Regions from separate parts of the Halotia branconii CENA392 genome, predicted to be linked through region 1. Evidence: predicted binding sites of a transcription regulator. Region 1 holds the regulator's gene; each other region holds the start of a gene.
The links. The regulator NtcA, encoded in region 1, controls nitrogen genes in cyanobacteria. The targets are predictions, from matches to a motif close to TNTGTANNNNNNNNTACANA.
Positions count from the first base shown of each region.

Region 1 (10,112 bases):
CTCTCAATTCATCTGCTGTTTGGGCAGATGTATTTGAGGGTGGTGGGGGAATAATAAATGTGTCAAATCTTCTCACCGGATTCTGGGGTATTTTCCAGTTGGGAGCAGTAGGAGCAACAATTTGTGAATCGTCTAAGACTGGTGGAAACTGCGGATTTGAGAAAGTATCTCTGGGATTGAAGCGTACACTATCAGGTTGATTTGGAACCTGAGCATTAGCAATTGGAATAGTAGCTAAGGCAAGCAGACATGTAGCAGCAGCACTGTTGATAAAAAACGAAGTCTTCATTATTTATTGCCAGCTTGTGGAAAATACTACGTATATCTTGCGGAACCTTAATGATAATATCAATCTATTAACAGCTTGTATATAAGTTTGTCCATACTCTATCATTGGTTTATTCAGCTGATATCAGTTTAGTTACTAGCAGAACTCAATGGTGCAGAAATAACACTGACTGGTAGCAGCTACACAAATATTTGCAGATGTGTTGCCTCGGATGGCTGATTTCTTTTGAGGACGAGTTTCAATTTATAGACTAAGATCCCCGACTTGTTTGAGAAGTCGGGGATCTTATTGTTCAATGATTTAACCACCTAATATTATTAGCTTATTCTTTAAAAGAAACCAAATAAAGCTCTGAAGATTCCCAATAAACCACCTAGAGGATTAACTATAGCACCTACACTATCACCAGTTTTAGCTAAACCTGAACGGCTGACCACTAAAACATCATTGTTGCGAAGTATGGGATTTGTTTGTTCGTTAATACCTTGAGAGAAATCCACTTTTACTTCACGTTTGGTAACAGAACCATCTGGGTTGAGCCGAATCAAATCGACTGTAGACCTACTAGCTCTAGCATCATTGAATCCGCCAGCCGCCAGCAATGCCTGATTCAAAGAGCTGTTAGGCTTGATTTCTAAAGCTCCTGGGTTTTTGACCTCACCAACTACACCAACTTGAATAGCATTAGGAGACAAAGTAGTGGTAGCTAATTGAGTAGCTTCTGCTGCATTTACCTCGGTTGCAGTCGGAATAACAATAGTATCCCCATCTTGGACAATTATGTCTTGATTGACATCACCACTTTGTAACAACTGCCAAAGATTAATATCTACCGTTTGTTCTGTGCCAGTTCTTGTAGGTCTGCGGAGCTTGAGATTACGAACATCGGCTTGTGATGTAATGCCTCCAGCTAGTTGAATTGCCCGCGTTACAGTTGGCAGACCACCTCCTGTGGCTGTAGCTGTACCTGACTGCCCTTCTGCACCACCACCCGACCCGACAAGATATGAACCAGGACGATTAACTTCACCGATGATTGCTACTGTACGGGGTGTGGTTTGACTGGCTGCAAAGTTAGCTGCAAATAAATTGCGTGCTTCTGCTACGTCGAAGTTAGTGGCAGTTGGTACAATAATCGTGTCTCCATCTCTTAAGGTAATATCTTGTGTTGTATCACCTGTTTGGATAATATTTTTTAAATTGATAGTAACAACTTGCTCAGAAGAGCGGCCTGTTTTACGCTTTAATTTAACTTCAGATACATCTGCTGCTAAGGTAACTCCCTGAGCTGTTGTCAGTGCAGCTAGTACAGTTGGATATTGTACGCCTGGATTATTCCCTGCGCCTCCACTTAAACTGAGAGTGTAAGCTCCAGGACGTGTCACCTCTCCAGCAACCAAAATATTGATAGGACGAGGCGATAAAAGGTTGACAGAAATTAAAGGACGCTTGAGAAAGCGTGAGTATCTTCTAGCAATTTCGTCGGCAGCTTGTTCTGTTGTTAATCCTAAAACAGGTACGCTGCCAATTAAAGGTAAATTTATTGCTCCACCTGGAGGAACTTGATACTCACCTGTATATTCTGGTACTTCAAATACGTTCACACGAATAAGATCACCGCCTCCTAATAAGTAACTTGTATCTATTGAGGTTTGATAATTTGGTGATACTGGTTGTGGAGTAGGAAATACTGGTTGTCCCTGAGCTAGGCTCGCAGATGGAGTCGCGACATTAAAAGCTGTTAATAAAGCCATACCCACAACTGGTTGGGTAAGAAATTTTAGTAAATTTTTGTTAAGCATATTTACCTGAGACTCTGAGACTACGATTGGTAAAGTACTGTCTAAACATTTTTATTTTGACTATACTTAAGTATGCAAGTTCCCCAACATTCTTATTTTCCTAGAAAACTTTGATTTTCCGGAGGCATATTGTTGATTAAGTTTGAATTTTTAGTAAAGTTAACTTAAAGTTTATCTAACCTGATATAGCATTTGTTTTTGTTTAATGTGTCACATTAGTTACCTTTAATATTGTTTATAATTACACAAACAAATAGTAACTAGAAAGACTATGTTCTATATGTAAATATCCACAAAATATCACACAAATAAATGAAATCAACATTTGAAATGATGATTTATCACCTCATATTTTGAAAAAGTATACATTCATTTGTATTACATCAAAATATTTAATACAAAAGTTAATCTGAATTACTTCATGACATAGCGGTTTTATTATGAATGAAATAAACCACCCATTCAAAATTGATAAAAAGCTTATGCCGTACTCATTTTTAATTTTTAATTCCGCTTTGCGGTACTAGCCCCTTTTTTCCCTTACAGGAGTGTATTACAAACAACCGAAAAGCACTATAAGATCGACTTAAATATTTTATATTTTAGTTTTTCTGAATATTTAGTATTTATAAATACGTCGTATTAAATGTTTCACAAAAATAAAAAGTGAGATCGGGAATTAACTTTATTTAAACTCCAATTTTCTATTTTCTATGGCTGGACAGGCGTTTTAGATGGTTTTTGGTGAATTTGACGGATAAAACTATTGAGGAGCAAGATTTTAGCTAAGTGAGTTATTTTGCTGGTGTATTTTTTGGATAAAAAATTCTTCTAAAGAGTAATGAGACAAATTCATAGAAATTATTTGTCCTCCCATCAAGCGGAGACTGGCAAGAAAATCATAGCAGTCTTGTTGTAGTATACCTTGCCAAGTACCATCAGGTGCAAACGTTAGACTAGGTATCCATTTTTGCAGAATTTCCCAGTCACCACCTTGACCTTTGACTTGATATGTATCCCCTTTACCTAATAATTCATCAAGAGAACCGATGCAAATTAATACGCCTTGAGAGAGGATGGCAACGCGATCGCAAATTTGCTCTACCTCACTCAGAACATGGCTGTTGAAGAAAATCGTCTTACCTGCGGCTTTTAGAGATAGAATAATTTCGCGCATTTGGTAACGCCCTAAAGGATCGAGACCAGACATTGGTTCATCTAGAAAGATCAATTCTGGATCATTAATTAGTGCCTGTGCCATAGCAACACGCTGTAGCATACCTTTAGAATAGCGCCGCATCTGTTTTTTACGAGCATCAGCGACAGATAAACCCACTAATTCTAGTAGTTGAGGAATGCGTTGGCGTTGTAAGCTTTGAGGAATTTGAAATAGACCTGCGGCTAGCTGCAAAAATTCCCAGCCAGTGAGATACTCATACAAGTAAGGATTTTCGCTGAGATAGCCAATGTATTGTTTGATGTGGCGATCGCCTAGCGGTTTACCAAACAGCAATCCTCGTCCACCTGTAGGGCGAATAATCCCCAATAACAATTTTAAAAGGGTTGTTTTACCAGCACCATTAGGCCCTAGTAAACCAAAAGTTTCTCCCTTATAAACTGTCAAAGAACAGCTTTTAAGGGATACCACTTTTTGATTCAACCAAAAGCCTGTGCGATAGACCTTTCGCAATTCAGAAGTCAGGACTACTGGCGGCGTGTCTATAGTCTGCGGGTGAGAATTAAGGTTGTCTACAACAGACTTCATCTGGGTTCAGTTACCAAAATTAATATTTAACTGCTGGACACCTAATGGTTTGACAAATGCGATCGCCACTAGGTTTGTCAATTATGGCAAACATAGTTGCTAATTGGCACTCTTAATATCACCTTTACCACGTAATTTTGACTATATTTACAAAACGCCCTTAGAACTAGGAATCATACCAGCACGGCGGGGATCAATTTCCACCGCCATTCGCGTTGCTCTGGCAAAAGCTTTAAATGTTGCTTCAATAATATGGTGGGAGTTAATGCCATCAAGTTGCCGAATGTGTAAAGTCATTTGACTATGGTTTACCAGCGCGACAAAAAATTCCCGCACTAATTGGGTGTCATAAGTTCCTACTCGTTGGGTAGGAATTTCTAAACCATAGCTGAGATGAGGGCGACCAGAAAAGTCTAGTACTACTTGAACTAAAGCTTCATCCAACGGTGCAAGAAAATTTCCAAAACGGACAATACCTTTTCTATGGCCTAATGCTTGAGTGAAAGCTTGCCCTAAGGTGATGCCTACATCTTCATTGGTATGATGGTCATCAATTTCCCAGTCTCCTGTAGCTCTGACATCCAAGTCAATGAGACCGTGGGAAGCAATTTGATGCAACATGTGATCTAAAAATGGAATACCTGTAGCTGCTGTACAAGTTCCTGTACCATCTAGGTTAACAGTAACTTGGACATCAGTTTCACCAGTAGTGCGGTGAACAGAGGCAATCCGAGAAGTTTGAGTAATTTGGCGTTCAGTTGTTTGCATAATTAATGAGGCATGGGGCATGGGGCATAAGAAAGAGGCAGAAGGGCAGGGTGCGGGGTGCAGAGGGGAATGAAGAAGAGGAATTGGGGCAGGGTGCGGGGTGCAGAGGAGATGAAGAGGAATTACCTCTTTCTCCCGAAGTTGCTCCACTTGGGGAGGCAGCCCTGTCTTGTTGTTCCAACAAAGAGGAGCCAGCGCGGTCATGGGGGTTTCCCCCAGGAGCGACTGGCGTTGGACTGCCGAACCCGGAGGGGGAGACCCCAAGACCGCACTTCTCTCCCTGTCTCCCTGCTCCCTGCTCCCTTGCCTCTTCCTCTGCCCAAATCGTATTACATTCCCATGATTTCATATCCTGCATCTACATACAGGACTTGTCCTGTAATGCCACTGGCTAAGTCACTAGCTAAGAAAGCAGCAGTATTGCCTACTTCTTGCTGAGTTACGGTGCGTCGTAGGGGTGATACTTCTTCTACATGATGAATCATATCCAAAATGCCGCCTACCGCTGAAGATGCCAAAGTCCGAATTGGGCCGGCAGAAATGGCATTCACCCGAATATTCTGTGACCCCAACTCAGCAGCTAAATAACGTACACTTGCTTCTAAACCTGCTTTAGCGACTCCCATAACATTGTAGTTAGGAACTGCTCTTACACCGCCCAAATAGGTTAGGGTGATGATGCTACCTCCCTGGGTCATCAACGGTTTAGCTGCACCACTTAACTGTACTAATGAGTAGGTGCTAATTTCTAAAGCGGTGTTGAAGCCAGAACGAGAGGTTTGGCTAAAACCTCCACTCAAATCATCTTTGCTAGCAAAGGCAAGACAGTGAATGAGAATATCTAGCTTGCCCCACTTATCTTGGATAGTTTCAAAGGTAGACTGAATTTGTTGATCATTTTGAACATTACAGGGAAGAAATAAGCTGGGGTTAAGAGGTTCAACTAATTCTGCAACTTTTTTCTCCATTTTGCCCTTGTCATCTGGCAGGTAGGTAATACCTAGATTTGCTCCTGCTTTGTGCAGTTGCTGAGCAATCCCCCAGGCGATTGACCGGTTATTGGCAATACCCGTAACCAAGGCGTTCTTTCCAGTTAGATTAAGCATAAAAATTGTCAATGCAAGCAATCACTAGGAGCATACTAGAATCTGATACCGACTTGCCATCAAAGATCACAATTGAGGCATCAAAAAAATCGAGAGGAACAAAGAGGAGGAGTAGAGAAAAAAAGTTGCTTCTTTATCTGTTTTTACTTTCTCATTTCCTAAATGCTATTTCTCAATTCAACTTGATATGAGCCAAGTTTATTTATGTTTTGCATATAATTTGCAAAAATAATTATTAGTAAGTGTGTTTTCTGCAAAAAAAATTCTAGATATTCCTTAAGATATCGTGAATTTTTCCACAAAAAACCTGATGACTACAACTGTGGAAGTACTTATAACAACTACTAGCTAAAAATATGAAAAATTATGTATCATTATGAACAAATAACTATCAAGTTTTGGGTTTGAGTATAGGAACGAACAGAAAGGTTGACGGTGCTTTATTAATTTTTCAGGTGTATTCTTAGGTAATCAGTTTTTGTTTTTCCGGCATTGGGTAGGGGAAGGGAGATGATCGTGACACAAGATAAAGCCCTAGCAAATGTTTTTCGTCAGATGGCGACCGGAGCGTTTCCGCCGGTTGTGGAAACTTTTGAACGCAACAAAACGATCTTTTTTCCTGGCGATCCTGCCGAACGAGTTTATTTCCTTCTCAAGGGTGCTGTTAAACTTTCCAGGGTGTACGAGGCAGGAGAAGAAATAACGGTAGCATTGCTGCGGGAAAATAGCGTTTTTGGTGTGTTGTCATTATTGACAGGAAACAAGTCAGATCGGTTTTACCATGCGGTGGCATTTACCCCTGTGGAATTACTATCGGCACCGATTGAACAGGTGGAGCAAGCACTCAAAGAAAATCCAGAATTATCGATGTTAATGCTGCGGGGTTTATCTTCGCGGATCTTACAAACAGAGATGATGATTGAAACTTTAGCTCACCGAGATATGGGATCGAGGCTAGTGAGTTTTCTATTAATTCTCTGCCGTGATTTTGGTGTACCTTGTGCTGATGGGATCACAATTGATCTGAAATTATCTCATCAGGCGATCGCTGAGGCCATTGGTTCAACTCGCGTTACCGTCACCAGATTACTGGGTGACTTACGAGAAAAAAAGATGATTTCTATCCACAAAAAGAAGATTACTGTGCATAAACCTGTTACCTTAAGTAGACAGTTCACTTAAAAGCAATTGGAATAATGGGAGTTGGTCTGTGTTGTGTTTTTAAAAGAAACCACCCAAATAGCTGGAATCAAACCTCAAATCTTGAGTAATTTCAGCTATTGCCAATCTCCCCCTCCTCCACAGATAATGATTGAAAGTAGTAGGCTGTATCTGGAAGCATTTCGGTAGCTGAAGATGACCACCGGGTACATCCTCATAGCAGCAATTTTAATTTTGGGAGGCGTAATTGCCACCGTTGGCGATCGCATTGGCACTAGAGTTGGCAAAGCGCGTCTCTCATTATTCAACCTCCGTCCTAAAAATACGGCTGTATTGGTAACTATTCTGACTGGTGGTTTAATTTCGGCATCAACTCTAGGGATTTTATTCGCTGCCGATGAAGGATTACGCAAGGGCGTATTTGAATTAGAAGATATTCAAAAAGACCTCAGAAACAAGCGGGAACAACTCAAAACTGCGGAAACCCAAAAAAGCCAAGTAGAAAGTGAGCTAAACCAGGCAAGGAAGGAAAAAACACAGGCACAGCAAGACTTACAAGTAATTAATAAGTCTTTACAAGCAGCTAACGCTAAACAACGGCAAACGCAAGCTCAACTCAACCGTACCATTAGTCAACAAGCCCAAACCCAAACTCAACTTCAACGAACTCAAAGCCAGTTGGGTAAAGTGGCAACTCAGTACCAACAAGCTATCACAGAACTGCAAAGTGTTGACGATCAAAGAAAAGCTCTACAGGCAGCAGTTGAACAATTAAAAACAGAACGTGAAAGACTTTACGCCGAAGCTAAAAAAGCGATTGATCAAGCCAAAACAGCTATTGAAAAACGCGATCGCGAACTTGCCAACCGAAAGGTAGCGATTGAATTACGCGATCAAAAAATTACTCAACTAGATCAACTGATTCAAAAACGTAATCAAGAAATTACTTCACGAGAGCAAGTGATTGCTAAACGTGAATCTCGCCTCAAAGAATTAGAAAGACAACAAGATTATTTAGAGCAAGAAGTAGCGAGGCTGGAAAAATATTACCAGTCATATCGAGATTTGCGTTTAGGTAAATTGGCGTTAGTTCGTGGTCAAGTTTTGGCCGCAGCTGTCATTCAAGTTAACCAAGCTGCTGCTGCTCGTCAGGCGGTGACACAACTTTTACAAGAAGCCAACCGAAATGCCAATATTGAATTAACTGAACCTGGCGCAAATCCTGCAAATATAGAGACATTGCGGATTACTCAAGAGAGAATTGAGCAACTGATCAAGCAAATTAATGATGGTCGAGAATATGTAGTGCGAGTTTTCTCCGCTGGCAATTACGTTAGAGGAGAAAAACAAATAGAATTTTTTGCCGATGCAGCGCGAAATCAATTGGTTTTTTCTAAAGGTGAGGTATTGGCTTCCACTACTGCTGACCCCAAAGCCATGACATCTTATCAGATGCGGCAAAGATTGGATTTGTTGATTTCTGCTTCCCAATTTCGCGCCCGTAATGCTGGAATTGTAGAAAATGTCCAAATAGATGGTACTTTTCTACGCTTTGTTGCTCAACTCAAGCAGTACAATCAACCATTAGAGATTAAAGCGATCGCGGCAGAAGACACTTACACAGCCGGGCCTTTGAGAGTGAAATTAGTAGTAATTTCCAACGGTCAAGTTATTTTAAGTACTTAAAAAACAAGATTAATATAAAGAAAACTTATTTAATATGGCTTTTAGTGAATTTTCACCAACACAACCAGTCATTTTGGGTTTTGATCCAGGTAAAGATAAGTGTGGTTTAGCAGTTATCGGACTAGATCGGCAATTATACTATCACCAAGTTGTACCTGCGAAAGAAGCGATCGCTACCATTGAGACATTACGCCAGAGGTTTCCTGTCTCGCTGTTAGTAATGGGTGATCAAACTACAGCTAAACGGTGGAAACAGCAACTTTATCAAGAATTAGCAGAGCCGCTAAATATCATTTTAGTCAATGAACGCTACAGCACTTTAGAAGCACGCGATCGCTATTGGCAGATGTATCCTCCTCAGGGACTAACAAAACTATTGCCAAAGGGGATGCGACAGCCACCACGACCGATAGATGATATTGTTGCCATCCTTTTGATTGAAAGATATTTAAATCGCCTCACCGAATCAGCAATGAAGAGTGAAGGGTAAGAACTTACGTCATGAATCCATAACTTATAACTTTTAATTCTTAAAGTTCTGCTCGAATAGTAAAAGCATAGTCTCCTCCAGGTTCTAATTGGTAATCTTGTTGCTCTAAGAAGCGACCGAGGGGTTCTTTAATTAAGGCACGACCTTGAGAAGGTTTGACAGACAATTTTCCTTGGCGGAAGTGCCATTGGAAATGCCACTCAAAGTCACCCGCGCTGACTTCGCCCTCAAGGAAGCCGTGTTGCCAGGATTGGCGAATGATTCTGACATGGGCGATGGTTTCTGGCAGGCGTTTCGCACTCACAATGCTTTATGATGTCAAGTGTGGAATAAAAGCTAACTATGTAGCCTACTTCTTTTATTTACCAAACATAGCTTAAATAGACAAACTGACAAAGTGAGTATTTGTAGTTGAGGATTTTTACTTCAAACGGCTGAATTTACGGCTAGGCGAAAAAATCCTGACTTGCTGAATCATAGGATGATTTCGCCCAATTCAGAAGGAATTATCAATGGTTTCAAGCGCCGATTCATCCCGCATGTATGCAACGGCAAAATCCTTATTTTTTCCTGTGTTATGGGTGTTTATTTAAAATTATAGTCATCCGCGATCGCATAACCCAACCCAGAATACACGATTTATTTGATGGTTGTTGACAAAAGCGATTTAGTGCAAAAAAGCGTGATAAGAGAAATAAGCTTATGATAATCGCAGAAATTGAAAGTCAGATACGTTATGTCACCAACGTAGATGGAGAAACAACAGACGTACTTGTCCCTGTAGAACTTTGCCAACAGCTTATGAGTTCTATAAATTCTGATAACATCAGTGGTTTAGCTTGGATTGATGAACAAGAGCCAAAAGCACAAATATTAGCCGAACTGCAAGAGTCTGTGCGACAAGCAGCAGTAGGACAAACTTTTCCAGTTTCAGAGCTGTGGGACGATATCTAAACCTAGATTTATTTGATCAAATGTTAGAATCATGATGCATAACTAACGCTACGCTACAAAATAAAAGGATTAACAGGATTTTTGTGATTAT
Region 1 is NZ_CP124543.1:2,907,091-2,917,202, forward strand. Features, by position in the region: gene QI031_RS12700 (vanadium-dependent haloperoxidase) at 1-289, opposite strand, end outside; gene QI031_RS12705 (polysaccharide biosynthesis/export family protein) at 619-2,091, opposite strand; gene QI031_RS12710 (ABC transporter ATP-binding protein) at 2,873-3,856, opposite strand; gene hisB (imidazoleglycerol-phosphate dehydratase HisB) at 4,004-4,624, opposite strand; gene fabI (enoyl-ACP reductase FabI) at 4,954-5,730, opposite strand; gene ntcA (global nitrogen regulator NtcA) at 6,241-6,912, shown strand; gene QI031_RS12730 (DUF3084 domain-containing protein) at 7,087-8,577, shown strand; gene QI031_RS12735 (pre-16S rRNA-processing nuclease YqgF) at 8,612-9,067, shown strand; gene QI031_RS12740 (DUF3146 family protein) at 9,108-9,371, opposite strand; gene QI031_RS12745 (hypothetical protein) at 9,770-10,021, shown strand.

Region 2 (10,112 bases), 280 kb from region 1:
AGAATGGTAAACTCTCTCTTCCCCATGCCCCATACTTCGACTACGCGGTAGTTGAATCTCGACTACGCGGCAGTTGAGCGTAGTCGAAACTCGATTGCCGCGCAGCGCTGCACTGACTTGTACTGAGCGTAGTCGAAGTAGCCTGTCGAAGTGTCGAAACTCAGTACAAGTGTCCCATGCCCCATGCCCTTTACCGAGACTCAAAAAAGATATCTTTTTGTTGTAACCAATCTTTACCTACTTGAATACTGATATCCGAGTCGAGATTGCCAGTGCTTTCTACGCGTACATCTCCAAATCCTAAAGAATTGCGGATTGATTCAGCACTTTCACCATCTCCTTGCTGAGCAATAATATTAGTAACTTCTAAAGGTTCACTCCAAGGTTTAGATATATAAACATTACGATAGCCAGCTCTTTCTAAGGCTCTCAGCAAGGGTCGCAGTTGAGAGCGATCGCTACCTGTGCTATCTTGAATAGCTACCCGTAAAGAACCTGGGTCAGTAAAATGTGGTATTTCGCTGGATGATTCTACAGATTCTAAGCCAAAATATTGAGTCATGAGTTTGGCAATACCACGTCTGCTGGGTAGCCAATAGCTAGCATCATACTCGTTCTTTTCGCTAAAGCGACCTGGCAGCATTAACATTTGCATATTTGAGCGATTAGTTCGCACTCCAAAACCCACTAATGCCACTAATTCCTCAACTGTTAAATTGGTATCAATGTGTTCTTTAACTACATTAAGAATTTTAGGTAATTGAGCCACAGTTACGGGGTTAAGGGTCTGATCCATCAAAGCCCGCAGTACCATTTGCTGGCGCTGAATCCGCCCAATATCTCCTAATGCATCATGGCGAAAACGTAATAATTGTAGTGCCTGATCACCATTGAGGTGCTGCTTACCAGCCTTCAAATTAATATATAGATGCTGGGAATCATCTTGGTATTTCATGTCTTTGGGTATATAGACTGTCACCCCACCCAAAGCATCAATTAGTTTGCCTACTCCCAAAACGTTGATTCGGACATAGCGATCAATTCCTACTCCGCCCAACAAATTACTGACTGTTTTAGCAGTCAAAGCTGGCCCGCCTTCTAGATTGGCAGCATTAATCTTTCTTGTACCATGCCCTTCAATTTCTATGCGGGTATCTCTGGGAATAGAAAGCATGGCTACTTTTTTTGTCTCTGGATCAAATTTGAGCAAAAGCATCACATCCGAAAGACCATCAAAAGAGTTGACCTGGGGTAAATATTTCAGGTCTTTGGTTTCAGCAGGAGGATTTTGAATATCTGGTGGTAGTACACTCATCCCCATAACTAAGAGATTGACGGGGCGAGTTAATTCCGAAAATCGCAAGCCACCACCAGAAATGCGATCGCCATCAAAAACTGCTTCGTCTTTAGCACTTAGCTGGGCTTGCTGCAACGGTGTACTAGTCAAAGAAACAGCTAACAGCGCCCCTGCTGTTGCTGATACCATTGCAATACCACTCATACCCACCCAAAACCAAAGCCAACGTGCTGATTTTGAGGTCGGAGAATTTTTGTCTTTGGAATTGGGAGTATTTGACAACTGGTTTCCTTCCACCGAAGTTCTTTGAATGGTCACAGATTTCCTCACACTTAACTGAATCAAATTCGGTAAATTTGCAGACTAAAAATAAGATGCAGACAAATTAACTCATAATAGTTAACTTTTAATGAATTTGGCTGAGTTGTTCACTATTGTTTCAACTACAACACTTTTAGCAGCATTTCCCCATTATTTGTGGCAAATTTGGAGATGTTGTCTTGCAGTATGACAACAATAAGGCAATTTGACCAGATCTAGTAGTAGATAATCTGTTATTTATAAGCATTTAAGTAAGAATACTAATCTAGCGATCGCTTGTAGAAATTAAGGTCAGTATTTACCCAGTATACGCTCGGCAAAATTGCTAAAACCCGGTAAACGACTAGATTTACCCTGAATAATGCGAAACATCAACCAGACACTCACTAAAAAATAACTAGATGTGAGAAAGCTATTGAGAATTAATAAACGCAATGTGAAAAATGCTGAATTTTCTGCACCAGTTGCTAACAAAAAGTAACCCAACAACCAAGTAAATGCCAGAGTAATAGACAGACGACTCACGATTAGTTGTTCCCGACTACCTTGATGGCGATAGAGAGTCCACAAAGATGGAAAAAATCCAATTACTGGAATTAAATACAACAGTAATTGTCTTTTTGATGTAGCTGTATTTTGACTGGATCTTAAAAATTCGGGATGGGTAAAATTATCTCCTATTGCCTTATTTTCTGCGTCTTCTTGTTCTTTTGTCTCCATTTCACTACTGCCTATATTGCCAATTGATTCAAAATTGTCCATTGGGATGAGTCTAATCCTAAACTAGAGGGATGAAATTTGGTGATGTAGTTAGAGATAATAAGCTGTAAACCAAGATTTAACTTAGTTCTATCCCGCAATCGGCTAAAGATGCAGACACGCAAGCTAGTCAACTGGTGGCAAACACTCACACCAATAGCTCAAATCGGGGCGATCGCTTTATGCGCTCCACTATTAGTTCTCAATGGCTGGGCTGTTTCGGCAATTTTTCATTATTTTCACTCTCTAATAGTCATTTTAGTCGGAGCCTCAGTTCTAGCATTTCTGCTCAACTACCCTGTTACCTGGATGGAGCGTCAGGGTGGAAGACGAGAGCAAGTCGCTATTCTAGTCTTTTTGTTAGCTTTATCGGTTTTATTGGCGCTGGGTGTAACTCTGTTTCCCTTAGCCCTTACCCAAGCTCAGCAATTGGTGGCTCGTTTACCTGAATTGATTGACTCTGGACGCTCTCAGTTAATGATGTTAAACGAAAAAGCAGAAATTGCTGGCTTACCAATTAATCTTGATGCGTTGGTGGTGCAAATTAACGATCGCGTCAAGGGACAACTACAAGCGATCGCTGGACAAGTTTTAAATCTAGCTGTTGTCACATTCACAAGCTTGCTAGATTTTCTGTTGACGATGGTTTTGACTTTTTATCTTTTACAGCATGGAGGTGAACTCTGGCAGAGTTTAGTAGAATGGCTTCCTACTAGATTTCGCGCCCCTTTCTCTCAAACAGTACGTCTGAGCTTTCAAAACTTTTTCATCACCCAGCTGATTTTGTCTATTTGCATGGCATCAGCGCTCATTCCCACTTTTTTATGGCTGAAAGTGCCATTTGGCTTGTTATTTGGCTTAACTATCGGCATTATGGCCTTGGTTCCTTTTGGTGGCTCTGTGGGTATAACTCTCACTACTTTATTAGTGGCACTGCAAGATTTTTGGATGGGAACCAGAGTTTTATTAGCAGCCGTTATTGTCCAGCAAATTTTAGAAAACATTATTGCCCCTCGTATTTTAGGTAGTTTTACTGGCTTAAATCCAGTTTGGATACTCATTTCTGTGTTGACAGGAGCCAGAATAGGGGGACTTTTAGGTGTGATTGTGGCTGTACCAACTGCTGTAATTATTAAAACTGCATTAACTGCTTTACGTCCTCAAAAGTTAACTAATGAAGCAGACGAGAGCATGGCCACTGAAGAGATAACTACACCCGTTAAATCAGAAGAATCTGCCAAAGCTGAAGCCAAAAAGAATATGAATGTTTCGGAACCAACGTTACCTTAAGCAAGTTCAAAATCAATCTTCGTTCGTAGTCAGGACTAAAGTCCTGATTTTAGAGATTATTGGATAGAAACGAACCGCATAGACGCGTCAGCGGCTTCCCGCAGGGTAGGACGCAAAGCACACAAAGAAAAGGTATACAGCGTTTCTCGGTTGGGTATAGTACGTCTTTTAAGAAGAGAGGGGCTAGGGACTAGGGATTAGAGACTAAGGAAATGTACCTCATCCACATGAAATTTGCTGTAAGAGTTCCTGAAAGTTTTTGTGTAACTTTCTACTGAGGCTCTACTATTGCACCCATAAATAAAATGCTCCCTGTTTGATTATCTCTAATTGCACAAAAGAAGGGGCGATCAACAATCATCCGAAATGGTTCTGGTTTTTGTCTTAAAGATGTCGTCACTACTCCTACCGCCGTAGCTGCTGCTGCTTCCGTACCTTCTTCATTCACTTCAACAAAAGTTTTATGCTGAACTTGGCTAAGGCTTAAATTTTTACCGATGCCGGAAAAATTGGCTTTGTTAGTAAAAGCTTCCTCCATACCCAAAGCTTTTAGCGCGTCATTGAGTGTAACGTTGTAGTCGGTTTGAAAACGGGGTAAACGAATAAAGCCTTCCTGCTTCTTAAATTGAGACATCCATTTTTCCCAGTTCTCAAAATTTAAGTTTTGGTAGAATGCCTTGAGATTCGAGTTTTTTTGCGGCAAAAAGATATAGAAGCTGATTTTGCCATCTTTGCCATAAGGTAAACTAATTGCCTGAAATTGCTCGTTTTCGTAGTATTTGTAGTCACCCTTCTGCGACATCATTGGGTGCTGCTTCTGCTTACCAGATATAGGATAGAAGGGATATTCAGCAGTTTGACCTCGATCAAATTCGTTGCTCCATTTCCCTTTGAAATATATGGCGTTAATCAGAAATAGCACTTGTTCGGGTGGAATCGTTTCAACTATTTTGTTGATTTTACCTTGTGTACTCTCATTAACCCAGTTATTGATGGTGCTGGGAGCTGTAGCATTTTGAAAGTCTAAATTTGTCACCTTTGCTTCATAGAAATCCTGGGTTTTCTGGAGAAAGTCTGGCTGTAAGCTAGTATTTTTGTTCGCCCACAGCGAGTTAGCAATTGTCAGTTGCACTTTTTCATCAGGATTTTCTAGCAGTTTTTTTAATGCTGTATAAGCAGAGTTGATGTCTTGGAGATTCATACCCTGAAATTGCAGGGTTTTAGCCATTGCCTGTTGAGTGGAGCCACTAGCACCGTTGTAAGCTATGGTAAGGGCGATCGCTACACTCGCAGGTGAAACAAAAATGTTCTTTTGACTACTATCTTTTTTGATAATTTCTGAATACAGCTTGAAGCCAAATTGATTATTAGCATTCACAAGCTTTGTATCAGGGGTCATTTTTTTTTTGTAACGGAGACTCCGAGCGAGGTGGTTCAGATTTCACTAGCGCATTCGTACTCGCGCTGTTATTGATCTGAGAACATCCTAATACGCCTAATAAAACAACACTAGCTGCTGCTAAAACGTAACGTCTTCCTAGACTCACACCATAACGTCTTTGCAAAAAGTTTTCTCTTACACCACTCAACTTTTGCCGATTCATTCTGTCACCTCGCTTACAAAACGTTTTTAGCTATTTGTAAAGTTTGACGCTAATTGATGTGTCAATTGTTAAATATTGCCTTGATTACAGCAAAAATATTCGATGGTTACAGTTTTGGTAACAGTCAGCAGTTGGAAGTAATAAAAGGGAACTGATGCAGGTTAGTGATTCCGGCTTATTAAAGCTAATTTGTGAAGTGATTTGATTGGGAATAATGTCTAAAGTTTTGAGTAAATGTATTGTAAACTACGTATTGCTTAAATGAGCAAGTATTTTATGTTAATAACCATAAATAAATCTAATGTTTGTTTAATACATTTTGTGCTTGTTAAGTTTTTTGGTTGTGTGCAATACACTCTTAATCGGAAAAATAGATTAAGGACTAAGGTCTGTTTTTAAGCGCAAAATAGATTTTATTGTAGGTAGATTGTAGGTTGGGTTGACGTAAGGAAACCCAACATTTGCGTTGTTTTGTTGGGGTTCGCTGTGCTTAAACGCCACTTTCTTCAACGGGGGGAACCCACGCACAGAAATCGCTCCCAACCTAATTGTTGTATATGCACATAATAACGAGAAGAGTATGTAGGGTGAAACCCCATATTTAAACAGTACGAAATATACCTTACTAAAACGAGAAACGCCATATTTACTTCAATTAACAGGAACACTCCACCAAGCTAAACCATAAGGTTGAGTTGTTTCGTTGACTTGTTGGCGAAACTGAACCCTGATTTTGTAACTCCCAGTAACAGGAACGGGACAGAAAATATGTTCTGCACTATCAACTGGACTAATTGAAGAACAAACAGTAGCAGCATCAGAATTTTTCGCATCAGTTTTGACTAAATAGAGGTCAAGATTATTCAAACCGCGATCGCGGAAATTTTCGTTAACATCAAATTGTTGATTTTTATTTTTATCGTTTAACTCGACTAACCTATCCCAAGTCAAGGTGACAGCAACAAAACTTCCTTGCTTTAACGGTTTAGCTAATAAATATTCTGCCGAAGTTCCAGCATTAACTGTGCGATAATCCCAACCAATGGCAGGTACAAAAACTGATGGTTGCCATTGACCAGAACTAAATTGCTGATAAGCGCGAAACGCATTTAAATGACCTGTTCCCATTTGGGAATCTAAGGGAATTGTGGCATCTTTGTAAGCATCAGAAGCTAACCAATCTAGGTTTTGTTTATCAATGAGCGTCCGCGTCATTCCCAGCCGTAAACCATCGCCGCTATCTTGAATTTTTTCTGCTGAATTGAGTAATACAGCTTTCATTACTTGATGACGACGACTATCAATGCTCCAATTACGTTGTTTTGTCCGCATCTGTCGGTCGCCAAATTCTTGTAATAAGGCAACAGTAGCGGTAACTTGAGGCGTTGCAAAACTTGTACCTGTGACTTTGTTTAATTTGCCATCTGGATTGAGCAAGGGAATATTATTACCAGGTGCTACTAAACTAATGGCACGTCGTCCATCAAGATTAAACTCCTTACCAGCTAAACGACCACTGACTCCTTGGTTAGCACCCGCTAGATTAGAAACGTCAACTTTATTAAAAATTCCTCCTCGGCGGGATGAAAAAGCCACGTTTATACCGTTAAAATTATCTGTAGGGATAGGAATACCTCCTTTACCTTGGTTGCCTGCGATCGCATACACAACATCATGAAAGCGACTAGACCAGTCAACACACAATGTTAGTAAAGCTTTACCGTCCAAAGTCGCTTCTGGCCGCGGATCACGATTAAGAGATTCACCAAAGCTAAAGTTAATCGCTCGAACATCACCACCATTTTGTGAAGCTATATGCTGTGCTGATATACATTCTTCCGGCTGACCCATGTTTTTTGTAGAACCCACAGCAGACGAATATAGTCTCGCTCCAGGAGCAACTCCAGGTACAGCTTTGTCTTGGCTGACCATAACACCAGCAACATTGTAAGCGTGGGGGTCAACACCGCTATTAGACTTGGCTCGTCCATTACGCAAGAACACACCAGCTAAGGATACAGCACGATTTTTAGACACAGCTTTATCCCAACCAAACATTCCTGGACGACCAATTTCTACCTGACCAATAGCAATCTTACGACCAGTCAAATTGTAAGGAGGTTGGTGTAGTTTTAAAACATCAATGCCGTTAGTTCCTAAGAAACTTTGTAAAGCTGAAGCCAGTACTGGCGCACTTAAACAAGAAGTACTCAATCCCCAAATTATCCAGCTTAGTTTTTTAGTCATTTGATTAGTAGTTAGGAATTAAGAGTTATAGAGTTAAGAGTGAGAAGTTAAGAACTACTATTCTCCTTCATCTATTAACTCTGACAAAAAAGACGGGATCAAAGTTATGAGCGATCGCGCAATGTTTTGTTACAATGCTTACAGACGAGGACGCTTACAAACCCACTAACCATGACCCAAAACCTATCTAAAAAGCCCATTGTCATTGCTCCATCTATCCTATCAGCCGATTTTAGTCGTCTGGGCGAAGATATTCGCGCCGTAGATGCAGCAGGAGCAGATTGGATTCATGTTGATGTAATGGACGGTCGTTTTGTACCTAATATTACGATAGGCCCTCTGGTTGTGGAGGCAATTCGTCCAATTACAACAAAACCACTGGATGTCCACTTGATGATTGTGGAACCAGAAAAGTATGTAGAAGGTTTCGCTAAGGCTGGAGCTGATATTATTTCTGTACACTGCGAACACAACGCTTCGCCACATCTGCACCGCACCTTAGGTCAAATTAAAGAGCTTGGTAAGAAAGCTGGAGTAGTACTTAATCCTGGTAGTCCTTTAGAGCTAATTGAATATGTTCTAGAGCTTTGTGATTTAATACTGATTATGAGCGTCAACCCTGGTTTTGGCGGTCAAAGCTTTATCCCTACGGTAGTACCTAAAATTCGCAAGTTGCGTCAAATGTGCGACGAACGCGGCCTTGACCCTTGGATTGAAGTAGATGGCGGGTTAAAGGCAAACAATACTTGGCAAGTGTTAGAAGCAGGAGCTAATGCAATTGTGGCAGGTTCAGCTGTATTTAACGCTAAAGATTATGCTGAAGCAATTACAGCTATTCGCAACAGCAAGCGTCCCTCGCCGGAACTAGCAAAAGTTTAAAACAGCAAGTATCACTAGGATTCAGATCCCCGACTTCTTTGAGAAGCCGGGGATCTTGTTGTTCGAGATTAATCTTTTATCTACCTATTCTTGCCCATTGAGTTACTTTCCAAATGGTAAAAAATAAGGCAGCAGAAACTAAAGCTCCAATATTCCATTTCACAGAATTTTTGAGTAAATTCAGCCGCTGAGTCGATTGATTTGCTTGTGCTTGACTCTTAATTTGTTCCTTAGCTTTAGAGACTTCTAATAAAATTTGGCTTTTTAGTTCTTGAGGATTTTTAGCATTTGTTGAGCGTCCCTGACTCTTTAAAAAATTATCTATTTGTTGTGGTGTAGCTTGCTGTAATCGCTTTTCTACCTGTTCAGCCTGAGACATTTGTTGCTGGGATGCTGTATTGATTTGAGCATAACTTTGTCTATTGAGTCTGACAGTGTTACCAACTCCTAAAGGAATCATTAATAAAAACAACACAGCCAGTAATAAACTAAGCCAAGAGAAAAATTTCAAAGTCAGAAATTCCCATCTGGCTCGTGCATGTAGTTCTCCATAAAATATCAATGTTAATCCAATCAAAGGTACTGGTACTCGTTCAACTAATGCGCCGAAGGTTTGAAATTCCCAAGAGGGATTCATCAGTCTCAATGGAATTAACATCTCTATGATGTCAAATAAAGCTAGTAGCAATAGACCATAGCCCAAAATTCTCAAAAGAGTCATTGAGCTTACTTGGCTAAAAGCAAATTCTTGTAGCTCTTGTATTAAGGGGATAAATTTATCGCTACTTGATTTTGTCATGTTCCTAGAAAAATATAAAAAAGGGGATTGATTGATATTAAAAATTGGACAAAACACTAGACAGTTATGAAGATTGAAAGATATAGAAAAAATGAGTTTATATATACAAACTCTGTATAGTCTTTGGGACTTACACACAAGTTATGGAAGAATAAAACCGCAGAGGCAAGGCAGCGCGGTCATGGGGAGGCAGTCCGTTGGGCGGGTTCCCCGACTTGTAGGAACTGCCGTGGTTTCCTCCATGAGCGACTGCCGCGCGGAGTACGCTGAGGAATAAGAGTTTAAGAGATACTTTGCGTAAGTTCTGGTCTTTACTTTTTTTCAATTATTTTGATATTAAGAAACAACATCATAGTTTCTCACTTTAGGGGAAACTATGCAAATAATATTTTGGGAGCGTCTCGCTTCTTCTGATTTTGGCTTTTTTATAGGCTGAGTTTGTAAAATCCTAATAAATACTAATACAATACTGCCTAAGGTTATAGCTAAAAATATAATTCGCAGTTTTTGCCATAAATACATAGCCTTTAAGACTCCGCAATATCTTGGTTTTTTGCTTCCTGCTGCCGAAGCATGAAAAGGTAAAATAAACCAAACATCAGTACCCCAAATATCCCAAATAGTCGAGAGCCATCCCCTTCATGCCAATAATCAAATGCCTGGGTATTTTGTTGAGCAATGACTATTGCTAAGACGGCTACTCTTACCCCATTGATAATAAATGCTGAGATAACAGCCACAATTGGTACGATAATTAATTTTTTACGTTCTAAGGGAAACATTAGCAAACAAATGACGGCGATTCCTAATAAATGACTAATTAATTCTGCACCAGAGCAGCCACTATAAACCTTGATACTTCCTGTTGGCAAGTTTATATAAATTCCTTTAAGAGATACTTCAAAACCTGAATACC
Region 2 is NZ_CP124543.1:2,630,073-2,640,184, reverse strand. Features, by position in the region: gene QI031_RS11545 (HEAT repeat domain-containing protein) at 1-10, shown strand, start outside; gene QI031_RS11540 (LCP family protein) at 191-1,615, opposite strand; gene QI031_RS11535 (hypothetical protein) at 1,910-2,380, opposite strand; gene QI031_RS11530 (AI-2E family transporter) at 2,489-3,667, shown strand; partial or broken gene QI031_RS11525 (serpin family protein) at 3,939-5,271, opposite strand; gene QI031_RS11520 (S8 family serine peptidase) at 5,923-7,518, opposite strand; gene rpe (ribulose-phosphate 3-epimerase) at 7,690-8,397, shown strand; gene hpsJ-A (HpsJ-like protein, cyanoexosortase A-associated) at 8,474-9,196, opposite strand; gene crtA (cyanoexosortase A) at 9,724-10,112, opposite strand, start outside.
Region 2: the regulator NtcA is predicted to act here: its motif matches at 7,644-7,663, upstream of rpe (ribulose-phosphate 3-epimerase).

Region 3 (10,112 bases), 1.4 Mb from region 1:
ATCGGGAATTAAAAATTAAAAATTGAATTAATTCAATTTTTAATTGGGCTAAGAGTATTGGGAATGGGGCATTGGGCATGGGGCAATTAAGAGGAATTGGGGCAGGGTGCGGGGTGCAGAGGAGAAAGAAAAAGCAGAGAGGCAGGGCGCAGGGTGCAAGAAGGAAATTAAGAAAATGCCTTGAATTTAAAGATGTGTACCTAATCTTTAATCTTTCTCCCGAAGTTGCTCCACTTGGTGAGGCAGCCCGGTCTTGTTGTCCCAACAAAGAGGAGCCAGCGCGGTCATGGGGGTTTCCCCCAGGAGCGACTGGCGTTGGACTGCTGAACCCGGAGGGGGAGACCCCAAGACCGCACTTCTCTCCTTTTCTCCTTGCTCCCTGCTCCCCTGCCTCTTCCCCTGCTCCCTGCCCCCTGCTCCTCTGCTTCCCCTGCTTCCCCTGCCTCCTCTGCTTTTTCTAGCCCCTTCCAGTTCCTAGGCTACTTGCTCGACTTCTGCAATCTCAGGAATCATTTCCCGTAGACGGCGCTCGATGCCCATTCTCAGGGTCATTGCAGAACTAGGGCAAGAACCACAAGCGCCTTGCAGCCGAAGTTTGACTATAGGCCCATCAAGCTCCACAAGTTCTACATTGCCGCCATCAGACATCAGATAAGGGCGCATTTCGTCTAAAACTGTTTCCACATTTTCAGTTGTCAGTTCCATTGTTTGAGTCCTCTTTCAGCTAAGAAATCTTTATACTGAATGTTTGTTAACTCAATCCTAGATCTAATTGCCTCTAGATTGTGTTTTCCCTAGATGTTGACAAAGCAATAGTCATGAATGCATTACCTATAAATTAACGTGAGTCTCCCTTGGATACTCACGTTAATTTAACTGCTGCTAATTTTAATAACTTGAGTTTTGACCCTGATGTGCGAGACGCATACGCTTAGTGCGTAGCTACGCCACAGGCTTGACGACTGTACTCAAAGTTAAGGCTTCGACTGCGCTTAACTGCCGCGTAGCCGAAGCCTTGACTTTTGATTAAGCCTCTTCTCTACGAAAGGCTGCGCCTTAAGCGTAGCTATGCCGTAGGCTTTACGGGCTACCGTGTACACAGATGTGTGTACAAAACCAATTTATTTTTGCACAGCGGTACTAGCTCATAGCTGCGTTGCTGCTTCCATAAATCATTCGTGTAGTAGGTTCTATCTTCCCTTGAATAGGATTCCAGTAATGAGATGTTTCTTCAGGAAGACCAATTTCTTGTGCAGCACGCATTAACATCGATTGTTGACGATTTTTGACTTGCTGATATTGACGCATCATTAACGCACGAGATTTATCTTGAATAGACATAACCATAGTCCTCCTTATTGTTTTAGATATATATGATTGATTAGATAATTGTCTTTTCAAAAACTAATATAGCAAAAATTCTGTAACCAAAGTTACAAAATAGTAGTTTTATAGTGATATCTTGATAAATCTTTATATTTTTACAGGTATAAATACTGCAATATGGTTAAAAACTGGGAAAAATCTCTTTGATTATGCAAAATAAGCAATTAGCTATTGGTAGCTAGCTTGAGTTTGGTCTTGTTTGGAAAGACACACCTTTCCCAAGATTGATAATTAATTCATTACATTTGTTTATATTAAAAATATTAAAGATAATTTTTTGACATTAAATCCTAAAACCTTATTGACAGTAAACTAAGTTACTATCAAAAAATATAAGTTAACGGAATTCTACGTACGAAATTTATGGCAGTTGTTTATCCACGTAAATTACAAAATGCTTTAAGTGCAAGGGATATCTTAAAGCATACGGTGAGCGATCGCGAACTTCATCTCATAACTCTCAATCGTTATCGCTACAGCGAACAACGCAGCTGTAAAGATCTAACTGAGATAATTGAACAACTGAATGGAAAGCCAAAAGAACTAATTCAGGATTTATCTCATCACATTAGCGATGAAGCTCGTCATGCAATGTGGCTAACCGATGTGTTGGTGGAATTGGGAGCAGATATTGGTAAGCCACCAGGCATGTCTTACATTGATGAATTTGAACGCCTATTGGATAGCGAACAAAAAGATGCAACTAAAGACCTAGAAGATTTTGTGATTTCTGCCTTAGCAGCAATTAACACCACCGAAAAACGGGGTTGTGAGTATTTTTCTGCTCACATTCATGTGCTTAAGCAACAGCCACAAACTGAAGAAAACACCAAGATTCGGGAAACTATTGCTAAAATTTTGCCAGAGGAAGCAGGACATGTCCGTTGGGGCAATCGTTGGTTAGCCCAAATAGCTGATAAAAGTCCAGAACATCGGCAAAAAGTAGAGCAAGCCAAACGCAAATATACCGCAATTGAGCAAGCCGCCTTTGAATCAGGAATGGATATTACCTTAGGTGCAGAACTACGACGGGTGGCTAACCTTCTGGAAGTGGCAAATACTATGTCACCTTGGGAACGTCCTCAATATTTAATGGAGCGCTTGCCACAAACCTTGCTAGCACCAGAGTTGCAGTTTACGAGAATTAGATCTGCACAAAGATCTTGGCAACGTAATCCACAAGAGTTTATGGAGAAGTTTGTCCCAATGTTTTTTAATGGTATTCAGGATCTAGAAAAGAACCGTAAGCAAACAAAAGTGTAAAACTTGCTAGGTTAAGGTGAAGCCTCATTTCACTTTACATTAATCATGATCACATAAATATTGTAGAGACGCGCTATGAGGGTCTCTACAATATCTGTAGTGACGCAAAAGCTATTCATGGATTAACACAAAATACCCTACAATTACCAAAGCAGAAATAAACTATTTCTTAGTTGAGTAGTAAACAACTTGATAAATGAGAAAACTTGTAAAAAACATCTGGATTTAGATGCTCTGGATTTAAAGTGATAGCTTGAGTAACGACATCCTGTAAATAGAAGCGGTAGTGGAGTTTTGCAACAGTTGGTGATGCTGTCGATACAAGCATGAAAGCGGACTTGATCAATAAAAGCAATAAAAGCTTATCCGCGAGATTGAATTAGATCCCTGCGCCCACTACCTCGAAAAGGTCTTGGGCTTTCTGGCTCATTAGATTTAGGTTTAGCTGAAAGCAACTGCTGGGAATCAGAAGAGGAAAGCCGTACTAAAGATAATTTGTTTACTGTTTCTTGGTGGTTAACAGCTAAGGAACCGAACACCAAAATAGAAACTAAAAGTGAAACGGAAATACGCATAGCAGATGTTTAATTTAGAACTCTCTTATCTACTGCTTCCTAGTTTCTTGATATGTACCCGGAAAGTTTACTAAAAAGTATTGGTTTTTACTGAAATAAAACTACTTTCGTAATATATCAGTATCTTCAACTAGTAACCAATGACCAGAATGATTTAAGCGACCCCAAATAGTGAGCAGTTGCCCATCTAAACAGGCTTGTAGACGCTGATCTAGATGCGATCGCCCGGTCACAAGCTGCCAAGTTTGACCTTGATAAGTGGCTGGGGTGGTGATAGTAAATCTGTAATCTTGCTGATTCAAACGGTGAAATATGCCTGTAAAACAATCATTTTGCCGTGTTAATACTTGCTTTGAATCGGCTGCTAAATTTGAATTAGGATAATTGCCACTCAGTGGATAAATTTGAGGATCGTTTAAATAGTACAGTTGCCAATCCAGCCATTTTGGATGTTTGGGTGAGATATCTAAATTAAATAAAGGGATGATTGCTACAGGCGATCGCTCGTCTTGAAGTAAAGCTTCTTGCAATGTTCTTATGGGTAAATCTCTAGGCTGGATATCGAACTCAACGCACATAGCCGCCGCCATTCCCGCAGCTTGACCGATACCCATGACCACAGGTTGTAATCTAGTCGCACCGTTAGCAATATGAGAGACAGAAATATTTTTTTCACAGACTAATAAACCATCTGTTGCAGCCGGAACCAAACAACGATAGGGAATAGTGAACGGTGTCCCAGTCCAACGCCCGCCCCAGCGAATAGATTTAGGTTGCAGTGGCAAGTCGAAATCAGGATAATGATGGTCATTGGCGTAGTTACCAATAGCGATCGCATCTGAGTAAATGGATGCTACTTTACCCCCTGACATTGGCAAGATATCTTGTTCTCGGATAGTAGTTAATCCTATTAAGCGGCGACTTTCTCGGTAGTAGGGATGTAGTGCAAAAGCAGTATCAGCACAGGGAAAAACTTCTTTTGCTAAACCACAGCGATCGCCTAACTGATTTTGGATAAAATGGGCAAAATTTTGACTATACCAGCGGCTTTCTTGAAGAAATTCACTTTTGGATGACTCTGACTCGATTAATCGTCCTACTCCTTCGCCGTAATCATTACCGCAGATAGGCCAATTGATCATAAATAGATCTCCTGGCAAACGTCCGTAATTGAGAAACTTTTCTGCACCATAATTATCCCAAGCACCAATAAATTTAGAATGGTCATAATTAGGAGCAGCAGGAATTTTTGGTGCAACAGTTTCACCAAAGTCTTGCATAATCACAACCCAAGTCGGTGACTGCACAGGATATTTCTCGGTGAAGGAATTAAATACATCTGGGGCGCTGGGTTCTTGCCATTGCGATCGCAACTCCCAACCCCAGCGGTAAGCTATGTCTCCCAGAGCCAATAAATCTCCTAATTCTGTACCATCGAGAATAATCTTAGCGTTGACGGTAAAATCAGCAAACCGAACACCAGTAATACAGTTTCTTAACTGCATAACCTCTAAAGGTACTCGTCCGCAAATCCAATGCAGATTTGATAACTCTTTTACCCAATCTGTAAAAATTTCTGCCCCAATGCGGGGATCATAACTAAAAAAGCTTACCCAACTATTATCTAGCCCTCCTGACTGTCGATGTCGTAATTCCTGCAAAAACGCACCCCATAACCCTGTTTGAAAAGCAACTAATTCATTACCATCGGGTGCAGACACTCCAGCAGTAGTTAGCATTCCTCCCAACCAAGGAAATTCACTCACCAAAATAGTTTTAGCGCCTCGTCGTGCTGCTTGAATAGCAGCAGCAGTGCCTCCAGTTCCCCCACCGACAACTAAGACATCAGCTGTATGCGTTTGATTAACCATGTATAGAAATTTAGGTATTACGTAACATTTTTACTAGGATACAAGAGGATAAGTTTTTTAACTCGATTTCCATCTTTACTCTGCTGTACAAGCATTTTAGGATGACGTAATACTTGCAATAGCTAACAAATAGATAATTTAAATATGAAACAAACTTTAATTTACATTACGTATTTATGCTTTAAATAAATAAGGAACTCAATTATTTTATATAAATTAGGAATTTGTCGCTGTTGCAATGTTAATGTTAGTGTAACAGCGAGTTTGATTACAGCAAATGGTTGTACAATCGTAAGCTAATAAACATTTAAGTTGCATAAAAGTAGGACTAAAGTCCTTACTATAAACGGATCATTCTGAAAAAATGAATGGCGAATCAGCGATCGCTTATCAAAAACCATTTTATAATTAGATACTCTTCGTCTAGGCGAGAAAAGTTTCGTAAAGATAATACTATTTGATGAATACGATCAACTCCTAGTTTCATTGAAGTCAAAAGTTTAAGTAAATCCTCCATTAAAAAATCTAAGTCAACCCCATCTATCTCGTTTTAAACTTTAGATGGTAAAGTTTGATTTTGCTGATAAAGTTCTACTAAACTCATTCGACACCGTTAACTGATGACTGATGGCTGATAACAGTCAATAAATTACGGATCAGTTAACGCAAAATCCCACCCCCCAAAAGGCAGTGCTACTTTATTAGCTTAGATCAAGTTTTGTCAAGAGTATCAGCCAATACGGTTCGGATAAGCTTTTGAAGCATGGAGAAAAGGAAGTTATTGTCTAGTATTTTTATCCCCCTGCTTACCTCAACAGATCAGTTTGTTAACCAAACAGTATTGGGTTACTGGTTCCATAAATAGCAACTGTTTTACGAAATTATACTTGGTTTAACAGTTTATCTAGCCTTCTTAGGTGAACTTTTTTTATTTAAAGTTACATATTGCGGCTATTTTGACACAATCTTGACTTCTAGACATTAGACTAGAGTCCGGTAAACTTAAACATCCGATTCATATTAATTTTTATTTTAAAAATATATTAAACATGATCACTAAATTCTTAATCCAATACTTGCTTGTCTTCATATTTATAATCAGCATATCAGGATGTAACCTGTTTAGTATTTCCGGTAAAGAACAACTACCAGCAGTTTCACCACTTGCCCCACCAAATTTACCAGTATGGATAGAACAAATTAGTCCTATTGGTGATGCAAAATCTCTGAATCAAATTCGTATCCGCTTTCAAGAAGCTTTAATCCCAGTTGAAAGCCTTGATAGTCCAGAAAAACAAAATTTGTTACAAAAATTTGCACTTTGGCCACCTATACCCGGTGAATTTCGCTTTTTAACGCCGCGCATGGTGGGTTTTCAAGCTGAGAAGGCATTACCAAACGCAACTAGATTTCAGGTTACTTTAAAAGCAGGTTTAGCAGATTTGAAAAATCATCGATTAGATCAAGATTTAGCTTGGACTTTTAATACTGAACCGATTAAAATAACTAATCTACCAGGTGTTAACCCGATTGAAAAGGCTGATATTCAACCGATTGACTTGCAGCAAAATTTGCAGTTCACTTCCAATGTAGAGCTAAACTTAGATTCTGTACAAAAACATTTACAGTTAACGCCAGCAGGAAAAAGTAAAGGTGTAAATTTCCAAATTGAGTTAGCTAAAGAAGAAAAAGCATCAGAACAGCTATCAGAAAATCCAGATCCTTTAGAAAAATTTGATCCTTCAGCACGCAATTGGATTTATCAACTCAAACCTCAGCAAACTCTCGCTAAAGCCACCAATTATCGCCTAGTTTTTTCCCCAGGAATCATGCCAGCTGATGGTAATTTACCTAGCGAAAAAGAATTTGTGAGTAAGTTAACGACTTATTCACCTTTAGCGTTTCAGGGAATTAACTATTATGGACAGCCAGATGCAGGCGGAACTTATGGACGATTTGTTAAAGGCAGTCCTCAATTAGAATTTAATAACATTTTAGTGCCAGATTTAGTTAGAGAAAATATTAGAATTAATCCCGCACCAAAAGATATTGCCCGAATTTTACAAATCGGCAATGAAGATAAAATTGTCACTATTAATCCTTATGCTTTAGCGCCAGCTACTAACTATCAAATTACTATTAATGGCAATCTCAAAGATAAATTTGGGCAAACCTTAGGTAAGTCCATCACCGTTAAATACGATACAGGCGATTTAGCAGGAGATATTTGGGTTCCCTCAGATTTACATATCTTCCCCGCAGGTAAAGACTTAAAGCTAAATATTAGTACCGTCAACTTGCCGGAATCGAAATATAAAGCAGCTTATAGCGTAGTTCAACCTACAGATTTAGTTTATTTTAATTCTGCTTATCCTCAAGGTAACGGTAACGATTTACTGCCCAAACCAAGTGAATGGCAAAGCTTTAAAGTACCAACTAAGAAAAACCAATCAGTTGATGTGACTGTTCCGTTACGAGAAAAGCTCAACGGTGCTACGGGGATGTTAGCTTATGGAGTCCAAGCACGGACAAATAAATATCAAGATAATGGCAAAGAACTCTGGCGAGAACCTACAACTTATGGTTTGGTTGAATTGACAAACTTAGGTGTATTTTCTCAATGGTTTCCTGATTCGGGATTAATTCGTGTTAATCACCTCAGCGATGGTTCACCAGTCAAAGCCGCAACTATTGAAATTTATCAATCAAAACTCACAGCAAAATCTCGTTCTCAAACAGTACCTTGTGCTACGGGTAAAACTGATGATAATGGAAATTTAAAACTGCAAAAAGATAATTTACAGCAATGTTTTACTAATAAATCTAGCTTTATCAAACCGCCAGAATTATTAATAATCGCCCGTGAAAATCAAGATTGGGCATTCGCGAGAACAGAAGAATATAGCGGTGTTTTTGGCCATGGAATTGATGCAGGTTGGCAAGATGGTAAACCAGAATCGCGTGGTGTTATCTTCTCGGATAGACAGTTATATCAACCAGGGGAAAAAGCTTGGTTGACTGCTTTTGCTGACTATTTGCAAAACGGCAATATTCAGCAAGATAAAAATGCTGCTTACCAAGTAACTTTAGTCAATCCTGATGGACAAAAAACTGATTTGGGTACACAAAATACAAATGAATTTGGGACGTTTTCTTTAGAATTGCCAATTAGTAATACTGAGCGTTTAGGCTACTATACGATTAAAGCAAAAGCTAAGAATGATCATGAAATTTCTGGAGAGTTTCGGGTAGCGGAGTTCAAACCCCCGAATTTTAAAGTTGAACTCAACTTAAATCAGGAATTTGCTCTAATTGGCGAAAAAGTCGAGGCGAAAGCAACAAGTAATTATTTATTTGGTGCGCCAGTAGAAGGAGGAGAAGCCAAATATTTTGTCACCCGCCAGCAGACTAATTTTATTCCCAAAGGTTGGGAACAATTTAGTTTTGGTAGACAATGGTTTTGGCCGGAAGAAAACCCTACCGTCCCTACAGATGTTTTGCAAACTAATACCCAACTGAACGCTAACGGTAAAACTGAGCAAACAGTAACAGTAGCTCAAGATTTACCTTACCCGATGACTTACCGCGTTGATGTACAAGTTGCTGATGTTTCTAATTTATCTGTAGCCAATTCTCAAACTTTTACAGCCTTACCAACTAATCGCTTAATTGGTCTCAAAAGTAATTTTGTTGCCGATGCTGGTAAAGCTTTACCTGTAGAAGTGATAGTAACTGATCCTACAGGTAAAATCATCGAAAATCAACCGATACGTATAGAATTACAAGAAATCAAATACAGCAGGGTGACGCAGGTAGTTGAAGGTAGCCAAACACCAAAAAATCAAGTTGAATACAAAACAGTTGCACAGGCAGAATTTAAATCCAAAAATAGTCCACAGTCTGTAATTTTAACACCGCCGGAATCAGGATCTTATCGGATTCGAGCGAATTTTAGTGATGTTAACAATGAATTAAGCGCTACAGATTTACAAATTTGGGCAACTGGAAATAACCCAGTATTTTGGGGTTCTAGAGAACAAGATATTTTAGAAGTCAAATTAGATAAAACAGAATTTAAACCCGGTGAAACTGCTACTGCATTGATTCAATCTCCCTATCCAGAAGCAGAATTGTACTTTGCTGTGATTAAAGACAAACCCATTTATCAGCAAATGACCAAAGTCAAGGGAGGCGCACCACAAATTCAGTTTACAGTTACACCAGAAATGTTACCCAATGCAGCAGTGCAAGCTGTATTAATCAGACAAGGCGCACCTCTAAATCAAGTAGAACCAACGGGTTTAGATAAATTAGTCAAAATCGGCTTTGCACCTTTTAAAGTCAACTTGGAAGATAAATATTTAAAGGTACAAGTCAAACCCATTCAAGCATCACTTTCGCCGGGTAAAGAAGAAACAATACAGCTAGAACTAAAAGACAATCAAGGTAATCCCACCCCAGGACAAGTTACAGTCATGGTGGTGAATGAGGCGGTGCTGCAACTTTCTGGTTATCGTCCACCCGATTTGGTAGATACAGTTTATGCAGAACAGCCAATATCTACCCGCTTTAGTGATAATCGACCAGATGTGATATTACAAACACAAGATGTTGCTAAACCTAAAGGTTGGGGTTACGGCGGTGGGTTATCATCTGGTTTGGCAAATACTCGTGTTCGCAAAGATTTCCAAGCTTTAGCTTACTACAACGGTTCTGTGCTGACTGATGCCACTGGTAATGCCCAGATAACCTTTAAATTACCAGACGATTTAACTACATGGCGAGTCATGGCTGTGGCAACTGATGGCAATCTGCGTTTCGGCAATGGAGATGCTACATTTATCACCACAAAACCATTGCTAACTAATGCTATATTGCCACAGTTTGTCCGTCCAGGCGATCGCATCCTTGGTGGGCTATCTGTAACTAACAATACTGGGAATACTGGAAACCTGACAATTAATGGCGAATTAAGTGGTGCAGTCAAGTTTAGCGATAAAAATCCCACCACTACTTC
Region 3 is NZ_CP124543.1:1,529,106-1,539,217, reverse strand. Features, by position in the region: gene QI031_RS06835 (NifU family protein) at 475-705, opposite strand; gene gifA (glutamine synthetase inactivation factor IF7A) at 1,141-1,341, opposite strand; gene QI031_RS06825 (ferritin-like domain-containing protein) at 1,750-2,649, shown strand; gene patX (heterocyst-inhibiting protein PatX) at 3,012-3,224, opposite strand; gene QI031_RS06815 (FAD-dependent oxidoreductase) at 3,326-5,095, opposite strand; gene QI031_RS06810 (alpha-2-macroglobulin family protein) at 6,145-10,112, shown strand, end outside.
Region 3: the regulator NtcA is predicted to act here: its motif matches at 1,421-1,440, upstream of gifA (glutamine synthetase inactivation factor IF7A).